3 regions of the Streptomyces griseochromogenes genome follow, and region 3 is predicted to be linked to each of the others. Evidence: predicted binding sites of a transcription regulator. Region 3 holds the regulator's gene; each other region holds the start of a gene.
The links. The regulator HrcA, encoded in region 3, represses chaperone genes, less so after heat shock. The targets are predictions, from matches to a motif close to TTNGCACTCNGNNNNNCNGAGTGCNAA.
Positions count from the first base shown of each region.

Region 1: the regulator HrcA is predicted to act here: its motif matches at 3,773-3,799, upstream of groL (chaperonin GroEL).
Region 2: the regulator HrcA is predicted to act here: its motif matches at 5,553-5,579, upstream of groES (co-chaperone GroES).

Region 1 is NZ_CP016279.1:10,287,577-10,295,397, forward strand. It holds gene AVL59_RS44905 (DUF397 domain-containing protein) at 1-76, shown strand, start outside; gene AVL59_RS44910 (hypothetical protein) at 338-1,165, shown strand; gene AVL59_RS44915 (Uma2 family endonuclease) at 1,225-1,896, shown strand; gene groL (chaperonin GroEL) at 1,987-3,609, opposite strand; gene AVL59_RS44925 (cold-shock protein) at 3,924-4,130, opposite strand; gene AVL59_RS44930 (MoaD/ThiS family protein) at 4,563-4,838, opposite strand; gene thrC (threonine synthase) at 4,962-6,245, opposite strand; SAM riboswitch class I at 6,263-6,404, opposite strand; gene AVL59_RS44940 (glucosyl-3-phosphoglycerate synthase) at 6,536-7,507, shown strand; gene AVL59_RS44945 (alpha,alpha-trehalose-phosphate synthase (UDP-forming)) at 7,594-7,821, shown strand, end outside.
Region 2 is NZ_CP016279.1:937,477-945,297, forward strand. It holds gene AVL59_RS04515 (VCBS repeat-containing protein) at 1-212, shown strand, start outside; gene AVL59_RS53910 (FG-GAP repeat protein) at 184-594, shown strand; gene AVL59_RS04520 (YciI family protein) at 715-1,071, shown strand; gene AVL59_RS04525 (RNA polymerase sigma factor) at 1,113-2,369, shown strand; gene AVL59_RS04530 (THUMP-like domain-containing protein) at 2,410-3,603, opposite strand; gene AVL59_RS04535 (polysaccharide deacetylase family protein) at 3,693-4,610, shown strand; gene AVL59_RS04540 (polysaccharide deacetylase family protein) at 4,607-5,458, shown strand; gene groES (co-chaperone GroES) at 5,726-6,034, shown strand; gene groL (chaperonin GroEL) at 6,151-7,779, shown strand.
Region 3 is NZ_CP016279.1:9,204,714-9,212,534, forward strand. It holds gene AVL59_RS40045 (hypothetical protein) at 1-268, opposite strand, end outside; gene AVL59_RS49955 (hypothetical protein) at 422-811, shown strand; gene AVL59_RS40050 (VOC family protein) at 753-1,145, opposite strand; gene AVL59_RS40055 (16S rRNA (uracil(1498)-N(3))-methyltransferase) at 1,163-1,909, opposite strand; gene AVL59_RS40060 (nitronate monooxygenase) at 1,906-3,024, opposite strand; gene dnaJ (molecular chaperone DnaJ) at 3,229-4,365, opposite strand; gene hrcA (heat-inducible transcriptional repressor HrcA) at 4,366-5,382, opposite strand; gene AVL59_RS40075 (MBL fold metallo-hydrolase) at 5,543-6,277, shown strand; gene AVL59_RS40080 (DUF3097 domain-containing protein) at 6,312-7,124, shown strand; partial or broken gene AVL59_RS56795 (Uma2 family endonuclease) at 7,102-7,487, opposite strand; gene hemW (radical SAM family heme chaperone HemW) at 7,626-7,821, opposite strand, start outside.

The sequences.
Region 1 (7,821 bases), 1.1 Mb from region 3:
CCACGGCCCGAAGCTCGTGTTCCGGGCAGAGGCCTGGTCGGCGTTCGTCGAAGACCTCAGGAGCCTCGACGCTTGAGCCTCGGGCATCGAGCCCCGAGACCCTTTTCCAAGGAACGGGTGGAGGGTCTCAACCCACCCTCCCACCCGGCGAGTTGACTTGACGCGTTCGGCTTGCGACGCACCGTGACGATCCTTTAGCGTGCCCGCATAACGAACAACCCCCGCCAGGTGCTGGAACACCTGCGGGGGTCTGACCGACGAGATCGAAGGAAGCGATCCCGTGGCTGACGCCAAGCTTAATGCTGCCCCCCTGCCCGCGCACGCGCCCCCGCACCCGATGGCCAATCCGGGTTACGGCAAGCGCTCGGCACCTGACCAACTCCCCCGAACCACCCACGACTTCGCACACTTACCGCCCCGCGAAGCCGCCATCGCCGCGTACATCGACCGCCTTCCCGGCGGCGCCGACATCTCCGTGAAGACACTGGCCAAGACGCTCCCGTACGGCCAGTGCGCGCTCCGTACGGCGCTCAACCGCCTCCAGGCGGCAGGGCACTTGAGGCGAGGAAGGGAGCGGCTGGAGACCGACTCGGGCGGCTCGCGCTGGATCACCCGATCGTGGTGGTCCCGTACCGCGCGTGACGACAGTTGGTGGGCGTCGTTCACACGCGGCGACGTACCCGAACCGGAACAGCCACAGGACGAACGCGCCCGCCCCACCCGCTCCCGCGCCCACATCCTCCTCGCCGCCCTGGGTCGTACGGCCCCGGTCCTGTCCCTCTCCGCCGCCGACTGCGCCGTACTCGCCCCGCTGGTGGAGGAGTGGTTCGCGCGCGGGGCCACCGAGAAGACGCTGCTGACCGCGCTGACCGCAGGTCTGCCGACGCCCGTCCACAGCCCGGCGGCCCTGCTCCGCCGCCGGTTGACCGACAAACTCCCGCCGGAACCACCGGCCCCACGCCCACCGCGCCGAGTGCTGGAGTGCGCGGAGTGCGGAGTACCGGGGCGCCCGGAAGCGCTGCCGGGGGGCGTGTGCGGCGGCTGCCGAGGCGAACGCGCCCCCGCGCACCCTCGTACGCCCCTGCCCGCCCCCGCAGTCCACGCCCGCGTGGGCGAGATCCGGGCTGCCATGTCCGTACGACGACGCGAAAGGACACCCGCATGACCGCTCCTACGGTCCGACGACACCACCCCGGGGCACGATGGAGGGGAGGAGGCGAAGCCATGACCCCCAGCACCGCCGAACGCCCGCAGATGCCCATCGAGGACTTCGAGCAACTCGCCAGCGTGGCCCCGGAGGGCGTGCGGCTCGAATTGGTCGACGGGCGAGTCCGCACCAAGGACCCGCTCAGCGTCGAGGACTTCGAGGAACTGGAGCGCCGGGCGCCGGAGACCGTCCGGCTTGAGTACATCAACGGAAAACTAGAGGTCAAGGCCATGCCGGACGGCAACCACCGGGAGATCCTCGTCTGGCTGCAGGAGCAATGCATGCAGCATCGCCCTGACCTCCGCGTCTATGGCGAGTCCGGCGTCAAGACCGAGGCCTACCGCAAGGGCCGCGCCCGCACGGACGGAGCCGTCGCTCCCAAGGGCCACTTCAAGGGGCACCGCGAGTGGTCCGCATCTGACGGCATCCTCGTGGCGGTCGAGATCACCTCCCACGACCGGGACACCCACCAGCGCGATCGCATCGACAAGCCCGTCGGCTATGCGACAGTCGACATCCCTGTCTGCCTTCTCATCGACCGCGACAACCGCACAGTCGTCGTGTACAGCGAACCGAAGGACGGCCGCTACCAACAGTCCTCCTCCTACCCGTGGGGATCAACCGTCGAGCTGCCGCCCCCCATGGGGATCACCCTCGACACCGAGGAACTCAAGGACTACGCGGACTGAGCCCCACACGCGCCCGAGGGCGGCACCCCCAGCCAGAAGCTGGAAGCACCGCCCTCGGTCCGAAGGACAGGCGATCAACCGTCAGGTCGATCAGAAGTCCATGTCACCGCCCGGCATGCCGCCGCCGGCCGGCGCGGCGGCCTTCTCCGGCTTGTCGGCGATGACGGCCTCGGTGGTGAGGAACAGCGCGGCGATGGAGGCGGCGTTCTGCAGGGCAGAGCGGGTCACCTTCGCCGGGTCGATGATGCCCTCGGCGATCATGTCGACGTATTCGCCCGAGGCGGCGTTCAGACCGTGGCCGACGGCCAGGTTGCGCACCTTCTCCACGACGACGCCACCCTCGAGACCACCGTTGACGGCGATCTGCTTCAGCGGGGCCTCCAGCGCGAGCTTCACGGCGTTGGCGCCGGTCGCCTCGTCACCCTCGAGGTCCAGCTTCTCGAAGACCGAGGAGGCCTGCAGCAGGGCCACGCCACCACCGGCGACGATGCCCTCCTCGACGGCCGCCTTCGCGTTGCGGACGGCGTCCTCGATGCGGTGCTTGCGCTCCTTGAGCTCCACCTCGGTGGCGGCACCGGCCTTGATGACCGCGACACCGCCGGCGAGCTTCGCCAGGCGCTCCTGCAGCTTCTCGCGGTCGTAGTCCGAGTCGCTGTTCTCGATCTCGGCGCGGATCTGGTTGACGCGGCCGCCCACCTGCTCCGAGGAGCCGGCGCCGTCGACGATGGTGGTCTCGTCCTTGGTGATGACGACCTTGCGGGCGCGGCCCAGGAGGTCCAGGGTCGCGTTCTCCAGCTTGAGGCCGACCTCCTCGGAGATGACCTCGCCGCCCGTGAGGATGGCGATGTCGCCGAGCATGGCCTTGCGGCGGTCGCCGAAGCCCGGGGCCTTGACGGCGACGGACTTGAAGGTGCCGCGGATCTTGTTGACGACCAGGGTCGACAGGGCCTCGCCCTCGACGTCCTCGGCGATGATCAGCAGCGGCTTGCCCGACTGCATGACCTTCTCAAGGAGCGGGAGCAGGTCCTTGACCGAGGAGATCTTGGAGTTGGCGATGAGGATGTACGGGTCCTCGAGCGCCGCCTCCATGCGCTCCATGTCGGTCGCGAAGTAGGCGGAGATGTAGCCCTTGTCGAAGCGCATGCCCTCGGTGAGCTCGAGCTCCAGACCGAAGGTGTTGCTCTCCTCGACGGTGATGACGCCTTCCTTGCCGACCTTGTCCATGGCCTCGGCGATCAGCTCGCCGATCTGGGTGTCGGCGGCGGAGATGGACGCGGTGGAGGCGATCTGCTCCTTGGTCTCGACGTCCTTCGCCTGCTCGAGGAGGGCGGCGGAGACGGCCTCGACGGCCTTCTCGATACCGCGCTTCAGAGCCATCGGGTTGGCGCCGGCGGCGACGTTGCGGAGGCCTTCCTTGACCAGGGCCTGGGCCAGGACGGTCGCGGTCGTCGTGCCGTCACCGGCGACGTCGTCCGTCTTCTTCGCGACTTCCTTGACCAGCTCGGCGCCGATCTTCTCGTACGGGTCCTCGAGCTCGATCTCCTTGGCGATGGAGACACCATCGTTGGTGATCGTGGGGGCGCCCCACTTCTTCTCGAGGACGACGTTGCGGCCCTTGGGGCCGAGCGTCACCTTCACGGCGTCCGCGAGCTGGTTCATGCCGCGCTCGAGGCCGCGCCGCGCCTCCTCGTCGAACGCGATGATCTTGGCCATGTGAAGTGGTCCCTCCAGGACTGGGGGTGATTCCTTCGGACCGCGCCCGCGCCCGCGACGGACGGCTCGCCTGCCTCGTGGTTCCTTGCCCCACCCGGCCTGCGGGCCTCACCGACCCGGTCCTTCGTTGTCACTCTCACCTTCAGAGTGCTAACGCCAATGATTAGCACTCGGCATGGTCGAGTGCAAGCGCCTCGGGGGGATCCGCAGGTGGGCGGCGCCCTCCGGGCCGGGGCAGACCGAAGGGCCCGTACCAGGAGGTACGGGCCCTTCGAAGATGAACAGAAGAACGTCGCTGTCAGTCGACGCGTGCTTCAGCTGGTCGCCAGCCGGACCATGTCCGCCTGCGGACCCTTCTGGCCCTGCGAGATCTCGAAATCGACCCGCTGCCCCTCTTCCAGGGTGCGGTAACCGTCCATCTGGATCGCGCTGTAGTGGACGAATACATCCGCACCACCGTCGACCGCGATGAAGCCGTACCCCTTCTCCGCGTTGAACCACTTGACGGTGCCCTGAGCCATGCCTAACTCCCCTATTACTGGCCCTTGCACAGATCCACACTTCGCGGACCCGGGTCAGACCTCACCCCCCATTGGTCGGGGGCGTGCGCCGGAACGCGTCGACCGCGGCTGAATGTATCTGTCCAACTGCCGTCTGCAACAGGTCAATCGGACGAGAAATCTGGACGCGCCCGTTCCGGAATCTGCCAAGAATTCGGCTGATTTCAGGGTAAGTCGGGCTACTCAAAGTGGCACAAAAGCCGCATACGGCCCGCATACTTTGGCTGCTTCTTATCGGGCGCGCGGCGTGAAATCCGGGGCCTGCGACCCGCAGGTCCGGTACGCGTTCCCCAACTGTACCGCGCTCAATCACACTGAATGGCCCCCTCCGTTTCTCTCACGGGGGAGGCCATTCGATGAACAATCGGTAACCGCGGTTACCGAAGGTAATGATCAGCCGCCGGCGACGGCCGGAATGATGGAGACACCGGCACCGTCCGGGGTCGCCGTTTCAAGACCCTGCTCGAAGCGGACGTCGTCGTCGTTGACGTAGACATTGACGAATCGGCGCAGCTTGCCCTGGTCGTCCAGCACCCGGGCGGCGATCCCGGTGTGGTTCTTCTCCAGGTCCTCGATGACCTCGGCGAGGGTCGCCCCCTGGGCGGCGACCTCGGCCTGGCCGCCCGTGTAGGTGCGCAGGATGGTGGGGATGCGAACGGTGACGCTCATGACGTGTGACCTCCGGTCGGGTGTACGGCCTCAGGGGCGCGGGGCTGTGTTCGATGTGCGGCTTCCGCCGCGTGGGCGCGACCAGCCCCCACCGGCCCGCGGACGAAACGAGTGGGGCGGACCCTAGACGAGCCCGGCCTCGCGGAACGACTCCAGGCTGGGACGAATGGTGGCGGTCAGCCCTGTGCCGGCCACCGCGTCCAGCGTCTTCAGACCGTCTCCCGTGTTCAGCACGACAGTCGTCAGCGTCGGGTCCAGCACACCGTTCTCGATCAGCTTGCGCGTCACGCCCACGGTCACCCCGCCGGCGGTCTCCGCGAAGATGCCCTCGGTCCGGGCCAGCAGCTTGATCGCGTCCACGACCTGCTCGTCGGTCACGTCCTCCACCGCACCACCGGTACGACGGGCGATGTCGAGGACGTACGGGCCGTCGGCCGGGTTGCCGATGGCGAGGGACTTGGCGATCGTGTTCGGCTTCTGCGGGCGGACCACGTCGTGGCCCTCCTTGAAGGCGACCGACACCGGCGAGCAGCCCTCGGCCTGCGCGCCGAAGATCTTGTAGGGCCTGTCCTCGACCAGCCCGAGCTTGATCAGCTCCTGCAGACCCTTGTCGATCTTCGTGAGCTGGGAGCCGGAGGCGATCGGGACCACGATCTGGTCCGGGAGCCGCCAGCCGAGCTGCTCGCAGATCTCGTACGCCAGGGTCTTCGACCCCTCCGCGTAGTACGGCCGCAGGTTGACGTTGACGAAGCCCCAGCCCTCGCCGGCCGGGTCGCCGATCAGCTCGGAGCAGAAGCGGTTCACATCGTCGTAGTTGCCCTCGATGCCGACCAGCTCGCCGCCGTAGACCGCGGCCATGACGACCTTGCCCTGCTCCAGGTCGTGCGGGATGAACACGCAGGAGCGGAAGCCGGCCCGGGCGGCCGCGGCGCCGACGGCGCCGGCCAGGTTGCCGGTGGAGGAGCAGGACAGGGTCGTGAAGCCGAAGGCTCGCGCCGCCTCCAGCGCCTGGGCGACCACCCGGTCCTTGAAGGAGTGCGTCGGGTTGCCGGAGTCGTCCTTCACGTACAGCCCGCCGGTCACCCCCAGCTCACGCGCGAGGTTGTCGGCCTTGACGAGCTTGGTCCAGCCCGGGTTGATGTTCGGCTTGTCGGCCACGTCGGCGGGGACGGGCAGTAGCGGCGCGTACCGCCAGATGTTCGCGGGGCCCGCCTCGATGCGCGCCCGCAGCTCCTCGGTGCCGTAGGCGGAGAAGTCGTAGGCGATCTCCAGCGGACCGAAACACTCCTCGCAGGCGAACACCGGCCCGAGCGGAACCCGGTGACCGCACTCGCGGCAGCTCAGGGCAGCGGCGGGGCCGAGGTCTACGGTGGGATTGCTGGTGCTTGCAACTGTCTGCACAGCCATGGAGGCGAGGCCCTTTCTCCTCATCTTCCTCACGACGCATCTCGCCGTGAGACGGATTTGGCACCTTCCCTAGCCGGGAGCCTCGCTGGAGAACGAGAACCGACTGGAGGGTTGCCGGGGCTTCATCGGGCCGTGTCCCTCTGCCCCTCTGGATGAGCTGTATGTGGTTGTAAACCCGCGGTTGACCCTCGACATGCGATGGTCATCGGCGTTGTTCAAGACTGTAACCGAAGGCCAGGACAGTTGAGATAGTCGTCCGAACCGCGAGACAACGTGAGGAGCCGCTGACTGTGCTGGAAGAAGTCGAGCGCTGGCTGGCCACCCGCTCCTGGTCCGTGACCGATCGCCCGCTCCGTCAGATCCTGGCGGCCAAGCAGCGCACGGGTCAGTCGGTCTCCGTCGTGCTGCCCGCGCTCAACGAGGAGGAGACGGTCGGCGACATCGTCGCGGTCATCCGCCACGACCTCATGGAGCAGTCCCCGCTGGTCGACGAGATCGTCGTCGTCGACTCCGGGTCCACCGACCGCACCTCCGAGGTCGCGGCCGCCGCGGGCGCCCGGGTCGTCCACCGCGACGACATCCTCCCCCGCATCCCGGCCGTCCCCGGCAAGGGCGAGGTGCTGTGGCGCTCCCTGCTGGTGACCAGCGGGGACATCGTCTGTTTCATCGACGCCGACCTGAAGGAGTTCTCCTCCGACTTCGTCTCCGGGGTCGTCGGCCCGCTGCTCACCGACCCGGACGTCGACCTCGTCAAGGCCATGTACGACCGCCCGCTCGGCGCCGAGCCGGATGCGCTCGCCCCCGGCAGGACGGCGGGGCAGGGCGGCCGGGTGACGGAACTGATGGCCCGCCCGCTGCTGAACATGCACTGGCCGCAGCTGGCCGGTTTCGTGCAGCCGCTCGGCGGCGAGTACGCGGCCCGCCGCTCCCTGTTGGAGCAGCTGCCGTTCCCGGTGGGCTACGGCGTGGAGCTGGGCATGCTCGTGGACGCGCTGCACCTGGTGGGCCTGGACGCCCTCGCCCAGGTGGACGTCGGCGTGCGCAAGCACCGTCACCAGGACGGGCAGGCCCTGGGCCGGATGGCCGCGGCGATCTACCGCACGGCCCAGCTGCGGCTGGCCCGCGGCCACCTCGTCCGGCCCTCGCTCACCCAGTTCGAGCGGGGCGAGGACGGATTCGAGCCGCGCACCTACTCGGTGGACACCGAGGAGCGGCCGCCGATGGCGGAGATCGCGGAGTACGCGGCACGCCGGGTGGCCTGAGGGGCGCGCGAGAACGGCTGTATACAGCCCCCTTCTGGGGCAGACCGCACGTTTGAGCGTTTCGGGGCCGGGCTAGGTTGAGGACCATGGCTTCCGCGCACACTGCTGATGTGCTGGTCGCGTCCAACCGCGGCCCGGTTTCGTACGAGGTGCACGAGGACGGCTCGCTGCGCGCCAAGCGGGGCGGCGGCGGGCTGGTCTCGGGGCTGTCGGCCATCGGGCCGGACCACAACGCCGTGTGGGTGTGCGCCACGCTGGGCGACGGCGACCGGGAGGCGGTACGGCGCGCGGGCGGCGGGCTGCTGCCGGCCGAG
Region 2 (7,821 bases), 8.3 Mb from region 3:
GCGACGGCGCGGTGGCCATCGGGGACGTCAACGGCGACGGGCGCGCCGACCTTGTCACCGGACGCGCCGAGGAGGAGGAGATCCGGGTGGCGTACGGCTCGGCCGCGGGCCTGGGCGCCCCGAGCACCTGGAAGTCGTACACGCAGGACCCCCGGCGTCCCGGGCACCAAGGAGTCGCTCGACATGTTCGGCCACTCGGTCGCCGTCGGTGACATCACCGGGGACGGCATCGACGACGTGGCGGTCGGCGTGCCCGGCGAGAAGAAGTTCGAGGGCGCGGTCGACGTGCTGCGGGGCAGCCGCTCCGGCCTGACCGGCACCGGTGCGCAGGCGTTCTGCCAGGACACCAGGGGCGTGCCCGGCACCGGCGAGTACGACGACATCTTCGGCTACACGGTCGCCCTGGCCGACATCAACCGCAACGGACACGCCGATCTGGCCGTTGCCGCGCCGGGCGAGGACGCGGGCAACGGCGCGGTCACGGTCCTGCGCGGCCGTCCCACGGGCCTGGTCACGGACGCGGCCCTCGCCTTCGGCGGGAAGGCGGTGGGGGCGCCGTACACGAAGGCGTCCTTCGGGTCCTCGCTCAAGTAGAGAAATCTTCCGGAAAAAAATCTTCGAAGAAATCCGGAGAGCGTGTCGATCCGCGTCTCTCCCGTTCGACGCATGGGTGAGCGGCGGGGAAAGGCCCGCCGCCCGACCGAAGGAGTCACCATGCCCCGTTACCTGTCGCTCGTGCACATCGACGAGTCCGCCGCCCCCGCCGAGGGCCCCAGCGAGGAGCTGATGCGGCGGATGGGCGAGCTGATCGAGGAGGTCACCAAGGCCGGCGTGATGCTCGACACCGCCGGTCTGACGCCCTCCGCCCAGGGCACCAGTGTGCGCTGGGAGGGCGGGAAGATCTCCGTCACCGACGGGCCCTTCACCGAGTCCAAGGAGGTCGTCGGCGGCTACGCGATCATGCAGTGCAAGGACAAGGCCGAGGCCCTGGAGTGGACCAAGCGGTTCCTGAAGGTCCACGAGGAGTTCTGGACCGTCACCTGCGAGGTCCGGGAGATCGCCGAGGGCTGATCCTTGGCCCGGGGCCGTCCCGGGGTGTTGCATGGTGGGCTGTGGAACCACAGCCCACCGCGGCGCACGCGATCGAGACCGTCTTCCGCCTGGAGTCCCCGCGGGTCGTCGCCGGCGTCGCCCGGATCGTGCGGGACGTCGGCATCGCCGAGGAACTGGCGCAGGACGCGCTGGTCGCGGCCCTGGAACGGTGGCCCCGGGACGGCGTCCCCGACAACCCCGGCGCCTGGCTCATGGCCACCGCCCGGCACCGCGCCGTCGACCTGGTCCGGCGCCGCGAGACCTACGCCCGCAAACTCGCCGAGATCGGCCGTGACCTGGGGACCACGGCCCTGCCCGAGGAGCCCGCCGACCCGGACGACATCGACGACGACCTGCTGCGCCTCGTCTTCACCACCTGCCACCCGGTGCTGTCGCCCGAGGCCCGCACCGCGCTCACCCTGCGCCTGCTCGGCGGCCTGAGCACGGCCGAGATCGCCCGGGCCCACCTGGTCCCGGAGCCGACGATCGCCCAGCGCATCGTCCGCGCCAAGCGCACCCTGGCCACGCGGAACGTCGCCTTCGAGGTGCCGTACGGCCCCGACCGCGAGGCCCGCCTCGGCTCCGTCCTGGACGTCATCTACCTGATCTTCAACGAGGGATACGCGGCCACCGCCGGCGACGACCTGCTGCGCCCCGGGCTGTGCGAGGACGCCTTGCGTCTGGCCCGCGTGCTCTCCTCCCTGATGCCCAAGGAACCCGAGGTGCACGGCCTGACCTCGTTCCTGGAGTTCCAGGCCTCCCGCACCGCCGCCCGCACCGGCCCCGACGGCACACCGGTGCTCCTGAGGGACCAGAACCGCCGCCGCTGGAACCGCATGCTCATCGCCCGCGGCATCCGAGCCCTCGATCGCGCCGACGCCACGGCCACCGGCGCCCCGGGCCCCTACGCCCTCCAGGCGGCCATCGCCGCCTGCCACGCGCACGCGTACTCCTACGAGGAGACCGACTGGCGGACCATCGCCACCCTGTACGGCCTGCTGGCCGCCCGCTCCCCGTCCCCGGTCGTCGAGCTGAACCGCGCCGTCGCCGTGTCGATGGCCGAGGGCCCCGCCGCGGGACTGGAACTCGTGGACGCCCTGGCCGCCGAACCGGCCCTGCGCGACTACCACCTGCTGCCCAGCGTGCGCGGTGATCTGCTGGCCCGGCTCGGACGCGCCGCCGAGGCCCGCGAGGAGTTCGTCCGGGCGGCGTCCCTGGCCCGCAACGAGAAGGAGCGTGAGCTGCTGCTGGGCAGGGCCGCGGAGTGCGCCTCCTGATGCGGCGCAACTGGCGGACGGCACACGTCTGTTGCCGGGGTCAAGCGGTACCGGGAGCCCCGGTGGCCGCCGGTCGTGCCGGGGCCCCGATCAGCATGGTCGGCGCCCCCGCGACCCGGGTGAGGAACACGGTCGCCGCGTGTGGTCCCTGCGGCTTGACCTTCTTGCGCAGTTCCTCCGGCTCCACCGCCGACCCCCGCTTCTTCACGGTCAGCGTGCCGACCTCCCGCTCCCGCAGCAGGGCCTTCAACTTCTTGACGTTGAAGGGGAGTTGATCGGTGATCTCATAGGCGGACGCGTACGGGGTGGGGCGCAGCTCGTCGGCCGTGACGTACGCGATGGTCTCGTCGAGGAGACCGCCGCCGACCTCCTCGGCCACCTCGGCGACCAGATGGGCGCGGATGACGGCGCCGTCGGGCTCGTACAGATACCGCCCCACGGGCCTGACCCGGGGATCCGGCAGGCGCCGGGACAGCAGCGTGCGCGGTCCCGGCAGCAGGGTGGCCCGGACCAGCCCCGGCTCGGTGCCGAACCACAGCACCGCCTCCTTCACATCACCGCCGTCCGAGATCCACTCGGCCTCGGCCTCGGCCGGGATCGCCTCGTGCGGGATGCCGGGGGCGATCTTCAGGGCGGCGCGGGGTGCCCCGAGGGCGGTGGCGACCGCCCAGGACAGCGGCGGCGAGTAGGCCTCCGGATCGAAGACCCGGCCGCGGCCGCCCCGCCGGGCCGGGTCGACGAACACCGCGTCGCAACCGGCGGTGGCGACCTCGGTGACGTCCGCCTCCCGCACCTCGATCAGCTCGCCGAGCCCCAGCGTCTCGGCGTTCGCCCGGGCCGCGGCCGCCGTCAGCGGATCCCGGTCCACCGCCAGCACCCGGATCCCAGCCCGCGCCAGCGCGATCGCGTCACCGCCGATCCCGCAGCACAGATCGGCGACCGAGGTCACCCCCCACTCCTTCATCCGGCCCGCCCGGTAGGCCGCCACGCTCGCCCGCGTCGACTGCTCGACCCCGTTGGGCGTGAAGAACATCCGCCCGGCGTCCGCCTCCCCGAACTTCGCCGCCGCCCGCTGCCGCAGCCGGGCCTGCCCGAGCGCCGCCGACACCAGCTCGGCGGGGTGCTCACGGCGCAGCCGGGTGGCGACGGCCAGCTCCTGTGCGGGGTCGGTGTCGCGCACCTCGTCGAGGAGGGCGCGGCCTTCGGGGGTCAGGAGGGGGGCGAGGTCGTTCACCGGTTCATTGTGGGCCAGTCGGTGGATGCTGCGCCTCCGGCGGCCTGTCGGACCGGGTTCGGGGTCCGGGCCTGGGAAGATCCGGCGCTATGCGACTAGTAGTACAAAATGACAAATCTCGGGCTCGGCTTCGGGTGGTCACCCTCGGCTGCGGGGTGGCCGCGCTGGCCTCCGTCGCCCTCGCCTCCGGCTGCGCCACCTCCGGCGCCCCCGCCCCCGGCCATGGCCCGGGGCAGGGCGGCCCCGGCCACGCCCTGGACCCCCAGGCCCGCCGCGCCGCCGAACACGCCCGACTGGTCGCCGCCGCCCGGCACTGGAGACTGGACCGGGTGCCGCTGACGCCCCCGCCCCCGCCGGCCAGGAAGCCGGAGATCACCCCCCGCGACGGCTTCGAGGTGGACGGGCAGGAGGAGGAGAACCTGCCCCCTGTCTTCACCACCGTCCCGACCAGGCACAAGGTCGTCTTCCTCACCATCGACGACGGCCACGAGAAGGATCCGGCGTTCCTGCGCATGATGAGCGACCTGAAGATCCCCTACACGGCGTTCCTCAGCAACTACCTGGTCAAGAACGACTACGGCTACTTCCGCCGGATGCAGTCCGAGGGCCACACCCTCAACAACCACACCCTCACCCACCCCTACATGCCGGGCCTGTCCTACGAGGAGCAGAAGGACGAGATCTGCGGCATGCAGACCATCATGAAGAAGCAGTTCGGCAAGGTGCCGACGGTCTTCCGCCCGCCCTACGGCAACTACAACGGCGACACCCTGCGCGCCGCCAAGGCCTGCGGGATCAAGTACGCGCCGATCTGGGACGAGGAGGTCTTCGTCGACCACTGGGAGTACCGCGACTGGGACCGCAGCCTGCACCCCGGCGACATCGTGCTCACCCACTTCCGCGGCCTCGACGACTGGGACGGCACGATGGTCGACGACATGCGCAGATTCCTGAACAAGGTCACGCGCGAGGGCTACGCCGTGGCCCGCCTGGAGGACTACCTGTGAGGCGTGGGCGGCGGGCGGGAGGCGGCCGGGGGCACCGCTGGGGCGCCGCCGCGCCGGCCGCCGTCCTCGTCCCGGCCCTCCTGCTCACCGGCTGCGCCCCGTCCGTCGACCCCATCGAACGGCTGGGCAAGAAGGCGGCACAGCGCGTACGGCCGTCGAGCTCCGCCGGGGACCAGGCGTACCGCCGCTGGGGCCTGGCCGCCCCCCTCGCCGCCCCGCCCAGCCCCCCGGTCCGCCTCCTGACGGCCCGCCGGACGGATCCCGCCCGCCCCCGGACCGTGGACCACATCAGGACCACCGACAAGGTCGTCTTCCTCACCTACGACGACGGCGCCGAGCGGGACCCGCGCTTCATCGACATGGTCCGCGAACTGCGGCTGCCGGTCAGCTTCTTCCTCACCGACAGCGTCGTGGGCCCCGGCTACGGCCACTTCGCCCGCCTGCGCGCGGTCGGCGCCGACATCGAGAACCACACCCTCGACCACCCGGCGATGCCCGGACTGCCGTACGCCGGCCAGCGCGCCGAGATCTGCGGCCAGCAGGACAAACTCAAGTCCCGCTTCGGCGTCCGCCCCCGCCTCTTCCGCCCGCCCTACGGCACGTACGACACCACCACCCTGCGCGCCGCCGCCGACTGCGGCATCACCACGATCGTCCTGTGGCGCGCCGCCATGACCCCCGACGGCATCACCTACGTGCGCGGCACCCGGCACCTCACCCCGGGCGACATCGTCCTCGTCGGCCCCGACGAGGCCACCGGCCCCACCCTCAAGGAACGCACCCGGCGCCTGCTGCGCCGGGTCCAGGCGAGGGGGCTGACGGTGGGACGCCTGGAGGACTACTTGTAGATCACTCTTCAGTGCCCGGCGGCAGAAGTCGGCCCGTCCGGCATGCGAGGACGCGACTCCACGCGCCCGGACTCGGCCGACGCGCCGCACGGGATTGGCACTCCGCTTGACCGAGTGCTAATCGCGGTCATAGTCTCGGCTCTGGCACTCCCCCCTGGAGAGTGCCAACAAAGCGACGGGCAGGTCCGGCACCCGCGACGACGAATCCACCTGGTCGCCACCTCAGACAGTTAACCCCGTGAGATCTCCGAAGGGGGAGGTCGGATCGTGACGACCACCAGCTCCAAGGTTGCCATCAAGCCGCTCGAGGACCGCATCGTGGTCCAGCCGCTCGACGCCGAGCAGACCACCGCCTCTGGCCTGGTCATCCCGGACACCGCGAAGGAGAAGCCCCAGGAGGGCGCCGTCCTCGCCGTGGGCCCGGGCCGCTTCGAGAGCGGCGAGCGTCTGCCGCTCGACGTCAAGGTCGGCGACGTCGTCCTGTACAGCAAGTACGGCGGCACCGAGGTGAAGTACAACGGTGACGAGTACCTCGTCCTCTCGGCTCGCGACGTCCTCGCGATCATCGAGAAGTAATCACCTCAAGCATTCCGCTTGACGCTGCGCCCCTGGCCCCCGCGACCACCTGAGAAGCCGGGCGCCGGGGCGCAGTTCTTTTTTCACCCACAGATTCCGAGAGGGCTCCCGCTGTCATGGCGAAGATCCTGAAGTTCGACGAGGACGCCCGTCGCGCCCTCGAGCGCGGCGTCAACAAGCTGGCCGACACGGTGAAGGTGACGATCGGCCCCAAGGGCCGCAACGTCGTCATCGACAAGAAGTTCGGTGCCCCCACCATCACCAACGACGGTGTCACGATCGCCCGCGAGGTCGAGATCGAGGACCCGTACGAGAACCTCGGCGCCCAGCTGGTGAAGGAGGTGGCGACCAAGACCAACGACATCGCTGGTGACGGCACCACCACCGCCACCGTGCTCGCCCAGGCGCTGGTGCGCGAGGGCCTGAAGAACGTCGCCGCCGGCGCCTCCCCGGCCGCCCTGAAGAAGGGCATCGACGCCGCGGTCAAGGCCGTCTCCGACGAGCTGCTCGCCTCGGCCCGCCCGATCGACGAGAAGTCCGACATCGCCGCCGTCGCCGCGCTGTCCGCCCAGGACCAGCAGGTCGGCGAGCTCATCGCCGAGGCGATGGACAAGGTCGGCAAGGACGGTGTCATCACCGTCGAGGAGTCCAACACCTTCGGTCTGGAGCTGGACTTCACCGAGGGCATGGCCTTCGACAAGGGCTACCTGTCGCCGTACTTCGTGACGGACCAGGAGCGCATGGAGGCCGTCCTGGAGGACCCGTACATCCTCATCAACCAGGGCAAGATCTCCTCCATCCAGGACCTGCTGCCGCTGCTGGAGAAGGTCATCCAGGCGGGTGCCTCCAAGCCGCTGCTGATCATCGCCGAGGACCTCGAGGGCGAGGCCCTGTCGACCCTGGTCGTCAACAAGATCCGCGGCACCTTCAACGCGGTCGCGGTCAAGGCCCCCGGCTTCGGTGACCGTCGCAAGGCGATGCTGGAGGACATGGCGGTCCTCACCGGCGCCACGGTCATCTCCGAGGAGGTCGGCCTCAAGCTCGACCAGGCCGGCCTGGACGTGCTGGGCTCCGCCCGCCGCGTGACGGTCACCAAGGACGACACGACCATCGTCGACGGCGCCGGGGACTCCTCGGCCGTCCACGGCCGGGTCGCCCAGATCAAGGCCGAGATCGAGAACACCGACTCCGACTGGGACCGCGAGAAGCTCCAGGAGCGCCTCGCGAAGCTGGCCGGCGGCGTGTGCGTGATCAAGGTCGGCGCCGCCACCGAGGTGGAGCTGAAGGAGAAGAAGCACCGTCTGGAGGACGCCATCTCCGCGACCCGCGCCGCGGTCGAGGAGGGCATCGTCTCCGGTGGTGGCTCCGCCCTGGTCCACGCCGTCAAGGTGCTCGAGGGCAACCTCGGCAAGTCCGGTGACGAGGCCACGGGTGTCTCGGTCGTCCGCCGCGCCGCCGTCGAGCCGCTGCGCTGGATCGCCGAGAACGCCGGCCTGGAGGGCTACGTCATCGTCTCCAAGGTGGCCGAGCTGGAGAAGGGCAACGGCTACAACGCCGCCTCCGGCGAGTACGGCGACCTGGTCAAGGCCGGCGTCATCGACCCGGTCAAGGTCACCCGCTCCGCCCTGGAGAACGCCGCCTCCATCGCCTCCCTGCTGCTCACGACCGAGACCCTGGTCGTCGAGAAGAAGGAAGAGGAGCCGGCCGAGGCGGGCCACGGCCACGGTCACGGCCACGCCCACTGACACACGTCAGCACTGAGGCCCGGCACCCCCTGGGGGGTGCCG
Region 3 (7,821 bases):
TGACGGTTATCCTGCGCCTGTCCGTGGTCTGGCCCTGGCAGTTGACGGAGACGACGTTCTTCGCCTTCGACTGGGCTCCGTCGTTTCCGAAGCCGGTGGTGAAACTCCCGGTGCAGGTGAGCCAACTCACGCCCACGTGCTGCTGTTTGAGTTCGTGTGTCGCGGTCTTGTCGAGGGTGTACGCCACCATGGCCGAGCTGAGTCCGCCCGGCTCACAGCCCACCACCGTCCCCAGGGCCACCGCCGCAAGCCCTGCCCCGGCCGCCACCCGAGTCCCTCGCGCCCGCCGCGTTCGCTGCCCTATGCGCTTCAAAGGCCCCATGAACAGCAGCGTGCCACCGGCGCCGGAGCGGTCGGTAGACCGGATACGGCCACTCCACTTGACGTCGGCCCCGTCCGTGTCACCCCGTACTGTGGCCCGATGCGCAGCGAACGCAGGCTCAGGCGGTTGGTCCTGGGCGAGGAGGAGTGGCGGTGGACCGTCCGGCACCGGCACACGGAAGGTGAGCCCTGCCAGGAGGTACTGACGCTGTCCCGGGAGGGGACGGTGGTGCGGGTGGTCTTCCGGGACGGACCCGGCCGCGTGGTCGGCACCGCTGCCTACTCCCACTCCGGGCTCGTGGTCGACGAGCGGGGACGCTCGGCCAATCTGCACGAGCCCGGCGTCGTACGGGCCTTCGTGGACGAGGTGCGGCGACGGGGCCTGGGTGCCGGTGACGTGGACGGATGGGAGCTGCTGCCGGCCGTCGTCGTCAGGCGCGCAGCAGCAGCCACTCCTGAAGTTCCACCAGGTTGCCCTCCGGGTCCTTGAGGTGGGCCACCCGCATGCGGTCGGTCATGGGGGCCGGGCCGTGCAGGAGGGTGGCGCCCCGGGAGGTGATCTCCGCGCAGTAGGCGTCGAGGTCGTCCACCCGCAGGACGACCAGGGAGCGGTGGCCGCATGCCTCTTCGCCCAGTTCGCCCAGGACTTCGGCCATCATCGCGCGGTCCTGCAGCGCGATCCCGGCGGAGCCCGTGTGCGGGCTGAACTTCTCGTACGGTCCCTCGGTCGCTCCGGACTGCGGCTTGAGGCCGAGGACTTCGCCGTAGAAGCGGTAGCAGGCGGCGAAGTCGGTGACGAGCAGCCGGACTTGGGCGAGTTCCATGGTGATGCCCTCTGCGGTCAGGACCAGCGGCCGGTGCGGCCCAGGAGGAGGGCCGCGGCGGCGGTGCCGGCGGTGGATGTGCGCAACACGGTGGGACCGAGCACATAGGCCCGCGCGCCCGCCTCCTCGAAGAGCGCCAGCTCATCGCGGGAGACGCCGCCTTCGGGCCCGACGACCAGCACGATCTCGCCCTCGGCGGGGAGTTCGGCGGTGGCGAGCGGGGTGCTGCCGTGCTCGAAGTCGGAGTGGAGGACGGCGGCGAAGTCGGCTTTGGCGAGAAGTGCGGCAACCTGCTTGGTCGTCGCTGCGTCCGCGACCTCCGGGAAGCGGACCCGGCGGGACTGCTTGCCGGCCTCGCGGGCCGTGGCCCGCCACTTGCCGAGGGCCTTCAGCCCGCGCTCGCCCTTCCACTGGGTGATGCAGCGGGCCGCCTGCCAGGGCACGATGGCGTCGACGCCGACCTCGGTCATGGTCTCGACGGCGACCTCGCCCCGGTCGCCCTTGGGCAGAGCCTGGACGACGGTGATGCGCGGGGCGGGTTCCGGTTCCTCGGTCACGGAGGTCATGCGGACGATCAGCCGGTCCTTGCCCTCGGTGCCGGTCACCTCGCACACCGCGTAGCGCCCGGCGCCGTCGGTGAGGACGACCTCCTCACCGGGCTGCAGCCGCTTCACGGAGACGGCGTGCCGCCCCTCGGGCCCGTCCAGGACGTAGCGGGAACCGTCCGGGTCGAAGTGCTCGACGACGAAGACCGGGGCCGTCATCGCGCGTCACCTCCGGCCGACAACGCTGTCCGGGCGGCGGCGAGTTCGCCCGCCAGCACCTCCACCAGCCGCCCGGCCGGGAGCTCTCGGGCCATGCGGTGCCCCTGGCCCGCCCATAGCGCCATGCCCTGCGCGTCCCCGGCCTTGGCGGCGGCCTTGCGCAGCGGCGAGGTCAGGTGGTGGATCTCGGGGTAGGCGGCAGGGGCGTACGGGCCGTGTTCGCGCAGGAAGCGGTTGACCAGGCCGCGGGCCGGGCGGCCGGAGAAGGCGCGGGTCAGCTCGGTGCGCGCGAACAGGGGGTTGGTCAGCGCCTGCTTGTGCAGGGCGTTCGCGCCGGACTCGTGGGTGGCGAGGAACGCGGTGCCGAGCTGGGCCGCGCTCGCGCCCGCGGCGAGGACGGCGGCGATCTGGCCGCCGCGCATGATGCCGCCGGCGGCGACGACCGGGATGCCCACGGTCTCCCGGATCTGCGCGACCAGCGAGAGCAGCCCGATGCCGGAGCGGTCGTTCTCCGGGATGTCCCGGTGGGTGCCCTGGTGGCCGCCGGCCTCCACGCCCTGCGCGATCACCGCGTCGGCCCCGGCCCGCTCGACCGCGAGGGCCTCCTCGGCGGTGGTGGCGGTGACCAGGGTGAAGGTTCCGGCACGGCGGAGGGAGTCGATGACGTCGCGGCTCGGGACGCCGAAGTGGAAGGAGACCACCGGCACCGGGTTGTCGAGGAGCACGGCGAGCTTCGCGTCGTAGCCGTCGTCCCGGCCGCTGTCCGGGTCGCCCAGCTCGGTCTCGTACCAGGCGGCCTCGCCGGCCAGCTGGTGGGCGTAGATCTCCACGGCGCCGGAAGGGGGCGCGGCGGTGGCCGCTCCGGTGGAGCCGGTGCTCGCACCGGGATGCTCGGGCTGGGGCATGAACACGTTCACGCCGAAGGGGCGGTTCGTGAGCCCCCGCAGCTGCTTGATCTCCTGGTACATGCCGTCGGCGGTCTTGTATCCGGCGGCGAGGAACCCGAGACCGCCCGCCTCGGAGACGGCGGCGGCGAGCTGCGGGACGGAGACACCGCCCGCCATGGGGGCCTGCACGATCGGGTGGGGAAAGAGATCGGTCAGCGCGGAGGACATGACGGCATGTTGTCACGTCCTCCGATCAAGTCCGAATCGGCCCTTCCCGCTGGCACATGCCACCTCCCACCCGACCGAGCGGAGTGGCGAGGCCCACTCCTCGCCCGCTTCCCGGCCGACCGAGTCGGGTGGTGAGTGGGCGGAGGACGGGAGTCCAGGGGGCGGGGCCCCCTGGTGGGGTTCAAGGGGCGGAGCCCCTTGCCGTCAGCGCCCGTTGAACGCGTCCTTCAGCCGCGAGAACAGCCCCTGCTGCCCCGGCTGGAACTGCCCCGTCGGCCGCTCCTCACCCCGCAGCTTCGCCAGCTCGCGCAGCAGTCGCTCCTGCTCGGGATCCAGCTTGGTCGGCGTCATGACCTCGACGTGCACGATCAGGTCACCGCGGCCACCGCCCCGCAGATGCGTGACACCCCGGTTGTGCAGCGGAATCGACTGCCCGGACTGCGTACCGGGGCGGATGTCGACCTCCTCCATCCCGTCCAGCGTCTCCAGCGGCACCTTGGTGCCGAGGGCCGCCGCGGTCATCGGGATGGTGACCGTGCAGTGCAGATCGTCACCGCGCCGCTGGAAGGTGGGGTGCGGCAGCTCGTGGATCTCGACGTACAGATCACCGGCCGGACCGCCACCGGGCCCGACCTCGCCCTCACCGGCGAGCTGGATCCGGGTGCCGTTGTCGACACCGGCCGGGATCTTCACGGTCAGCGTCCGCCGCGACCGCACCCGCCCGTCACCGGCGCACTCCGGGCACGGCGTCGGCACGACGGTCCCGAAGCCCTGGCACTGCGGACACGGCCGTGAGGTCATGACCTGGCCCAGGAAGGACCGGGTGACCTGCGAGACCTCACCACGGCCCCGGCACATGTCACACGTCTGGGCCGACGTCCCCGGAGCCGCGCCCTCACCGTTGCAGGTGTTGCACACGACGGCCGTGTCGACCTGGATGTCCTTGGTCGTCCCGAAGGCCGCCTCGTCCAGCTCGACCTCGATCCGGATCATCGCGTCCTGGCCGCGCCGGGTGCGCGAGCGCGGGCCGCGCTGCGACGCCGTACCGAAGAACGCGTCCATGATGTCGGAGAAGTTGCCGAAGCCACCGGCGCCGAAGCCGCCCGCACCGGCGCCGCCCGCCTGGGAGAGCGGGTCGCCGCCGAGGTCGTAGACCTGCTTCTTCTGCGGGTCCGACAGCACCTCGTAAGCGGCGTTGATCTCCTTGAACCGCTCCTGGGTCTTCGGGTCGGGGTTGACGTCCGGGTGCAGCTCGCGCGCGAGCCGACGGAACGCCTTCTTGATCTCATCCTGCGACGCGTCGCGGCGCACGCCGAGAACGGCGTAGTAGTCCGTGGCCACTTACGACTCCGCCAGGATCTGTCCGACGTACCGTGCCACTGCGCGTACCGCTCCCATCGTTCCCGGGTAGTCCATGCGGGTCGGTCCGACCACGCCGAGCTTGGCAACCGCCTCGCCGCCCGAACCGTAGCCGACCGACACGACGGAGGTTGAGTTGAGTCCTTCATGGGCGATCTCGTGCCCGATGCGCACGGTCATGCCCGGATCCTTCGCCTCGCCGAGGAGCTTGAGGAGCACGACCTGCTCCTCAAGAGCCTCCAGGACGGGCCGGATCGTGAGAGGGAAGTCATGTCCGAAGCGGGTGAGATTGGCGGTACCGCCGATCATCAGCCGCTCCTCGTTCTCCTCGACCAGTGTCTCCAGCAGAGTGGAGAGCACCGAGGAAACCGTACCTCGGTCCTCGGCCTCGAAGGCCTCCGGCAGGTCCTCGACCAGGTTCGGCACATCGGTGAACCGGCGGCCCGCGACCCGGCTGTTCAGCCGGGCCCGCAGATCCGCCAGGGACGACTCGCCGAACGGGGCCGGGCAGTCGACCATCCGCTGCTCGACCCGGCCGGTGTCCGTGATCAGCACGAGCATCACGCGCGCGGGCGCGAGCGAGAGCAGCTCCACATGCCGCACGGTGGACCGGGTCAGCGACGGGTACTGGACGACGGCGACCTGCCGGGTCAGCTGCGCGAGCAGCCGCACGGTCCGCGCCACCACGTCGTCGAGATCGACGGCGCCGTCGAGGAAGTTCTGGATCGCCCGCCGTTCGGGCGCCGTCATCGGCTTGACGCCCGCGAGCTTGTCCACGAAGAGCCGGTAGCCCTTGTCGGTGGGGATGCGCCCGGCACTGGTGTGCGGCTGGGCGATGAATCCCTCGTCCTCCAGGGCCGCCATGTCGTTGCGCACGGTCGCCGGGGAGACGCCGAGGTTGTGCCGCTCGGTGAGCGCCTTCGACCCCACCGGCTCCTCGGTGCCCACGTAGTCCTGGACGATGGCGCGCAGCACCTGAAGCCTGCGTTCACTCAGCATTCGCGCGCACCTCCAGCATGTCGTCCCTCGGCCCTTCGGTCGTCCGCCTGGCACTCTGCGTGTCCGAGTGCCAGAGTTCCCCGGCCCAGTGTACGGCCGTGGGGTACTGACAGGGCAAGGTCGGTGCCGCCTTACCTGGTTGAACGGCTAGCGTCGCGGTATGACGGTGACTTGGGAAGAGCTGGGGTGGGAACGGCTGGCCCCGGGGGTCGGGCGGTGCCGGCTGCCGGGCTGGGACTGCACCGTGGGCCTGGTCCTCGGCGAGGGTACGGCCCTGGTGGTGGACGCCGGGTCGAGCCTGGCCGAGGGCGCGCGGGTGCGAGAGCACGCGCAGCGGATCGCGGGCCGCCGTGTGACTCATCTCGCGCTCACCCACCCCCATTTCGACCATGTCTTCGGCGCGGCGTCGTTCGCCGGGGCGGAGGTGTACGGGGCGGTGGGCATCGACGCGGTGTTCGCGTACGAGCGCGAGGAGATGCGCCTGGACGCGATCGGGAACGGCCTGCCCGAGGCGGACGCGGAGGAGGCGGCGGACCACCTCACCCCGCCTCGTCACCTGGTGTCCGGCGAGTGGACGCTGGACCTCGGCGACGGCCGCCAGGTGCTGCTGGCCAACGTCGGCCCCGGTCACACGGCCCACGATCTCGCGGTGCTCGTCCCCGGCTCGGTCTCCGGCGGGCCGGAGACCGTCTTCTGCGGCGACCTGGTGGAGGAGTCCGGCGAGCCACAGGCGGGCCCGGACGCCGTACCGTCCCGTTGGCCGGACGCACTGGACCGGCTGCTCTCCCTCGGCGGCGAGGACGCGCTGTACGTCCCCGGTCACGGAGCGGTGGTGGACGCGTCGTTCGTACGACGGCAACGCGACGAGCTGGCAGCACGTTTCGGCGTGTCGTGAGTGCGGGCCCCGCGCTTCTCCTATCGTCATCCAAATGCGCCAGTACTCCCCCGACCTGACCCCGCCGTGGAAGAAGCCCGAACCGGTGCCGGAGGTCCCTGCCGAGCCGGGGCTGGTGGTGGAGGAGCCCGGTACCGGGTTCTGCGGGGCGGTGATCCGCTGCGAGGCCGGCACGGTGACGCTGGAGGACCGCTTCGGCAAGCACCGGGTGTTCCCGCTGGAACCGCGCGGCTTCCTGCTGGAGGGGCGGGCCGTGACGCTCGTACGCCCCTCTTCGGGCCCTGCCCGCCCCACGCGTACGGCGTCCGGCTCGGTCGCCGTCCCCGGCGCCCGCGCCCGCGTGGCCCGGGCCGGCCGTATCTACGTCGAGGGCCGGCACGACGCCGAGCTGGTCGAGAAGGTGTGGGGCGACGACCTGCGCATCGAGGGTGTGGTCGTGGAGTACCTGGAGGGCGTCGACGACCTGCCGTCGATCGTGTCGTCCTTCGCACCGGGGCCGGACGCACGGCTGGGCGTGCTCGTGGACCACCTGGTGCCGGGCACGAAGGAGTGGCGCATCGCGGAGTCGGTGACCAGCGAACACGCGCTGGTGGTCGGCCACCCGTACATCGACATCTGGGAGGCCGTGAAGCCGGCCGCGCTGGGCATCGAGGCGTGGCCGAGGGTGCCGCACGGCCAGGACTGGAAGACGGGGGTGTGCCGTGCCCTGGGCTGGCCGTCGGAGAACACCGGGGCGGTGTGGCAGGCGATCCTGAAGCGGGTGGGGTCCTACAAGGACCTGGAGCCGGAGTTGCTGGGGCGGGTGGAGGAGCTGATCGACTTCGTCACGGGTAGCGGTGGGGCCTGACGTTGGGGAACGTTCCGAACTCGGTAGTGCCCAGTTCGAGTCCCAGAACCTCCAACGGGACTGAATCGTCGTACTTGATGATCTCCTGACTGAGATAGTCGGCGTTCTCGCCCTGGCCTGCGGGCTTCGTCAGCAGGACGCAGTGCGCCATGATCGGGTCGAGGATGAGGTAGGCGGGGTCTTTCCCGCCGCGTAGATCGAGCGTTTCACCACGTAGTCCTGGTGGACGCTTGACTTGGAGACAACCTCGACGACCATCGTGATCAGCGAGGACGGCAGCAGGCGGCCTGAGCCGGGAAGCAGGTCACGCTCCACGACCGCCAAGTCCGGTACCGGCTCACTGGCCTCGTCCAGAATGTCCACGCAGAACTTGGTCATCCCACGCTCGTCCACAGCGGTCATCTCCGTGGCCTCCACATCCGCCGCGTCCTTTTGGCGGCAGCCTGCGAACCAGGTCAGGGACCGAACCGGCGTTACGTGGCGATTCACTCGCCAGAGTGATCAGTCCACCAGGTCCCGCACCACCGCATCCGCCAGCAACCGCCCCCGCAGCGTCAGCACGGCCCGCCCCTCGTCGTACCGCCCCTCCTGGAGGAGCCCCTCCGCCAGCGCCCGCCGCGACGCCGCGAGCCCCGCCTCCTTCAGCAGCGCCAGCGGCACCCCCTCCCGCAGCCGCAGCTCCAGCAGGATCCGCTCC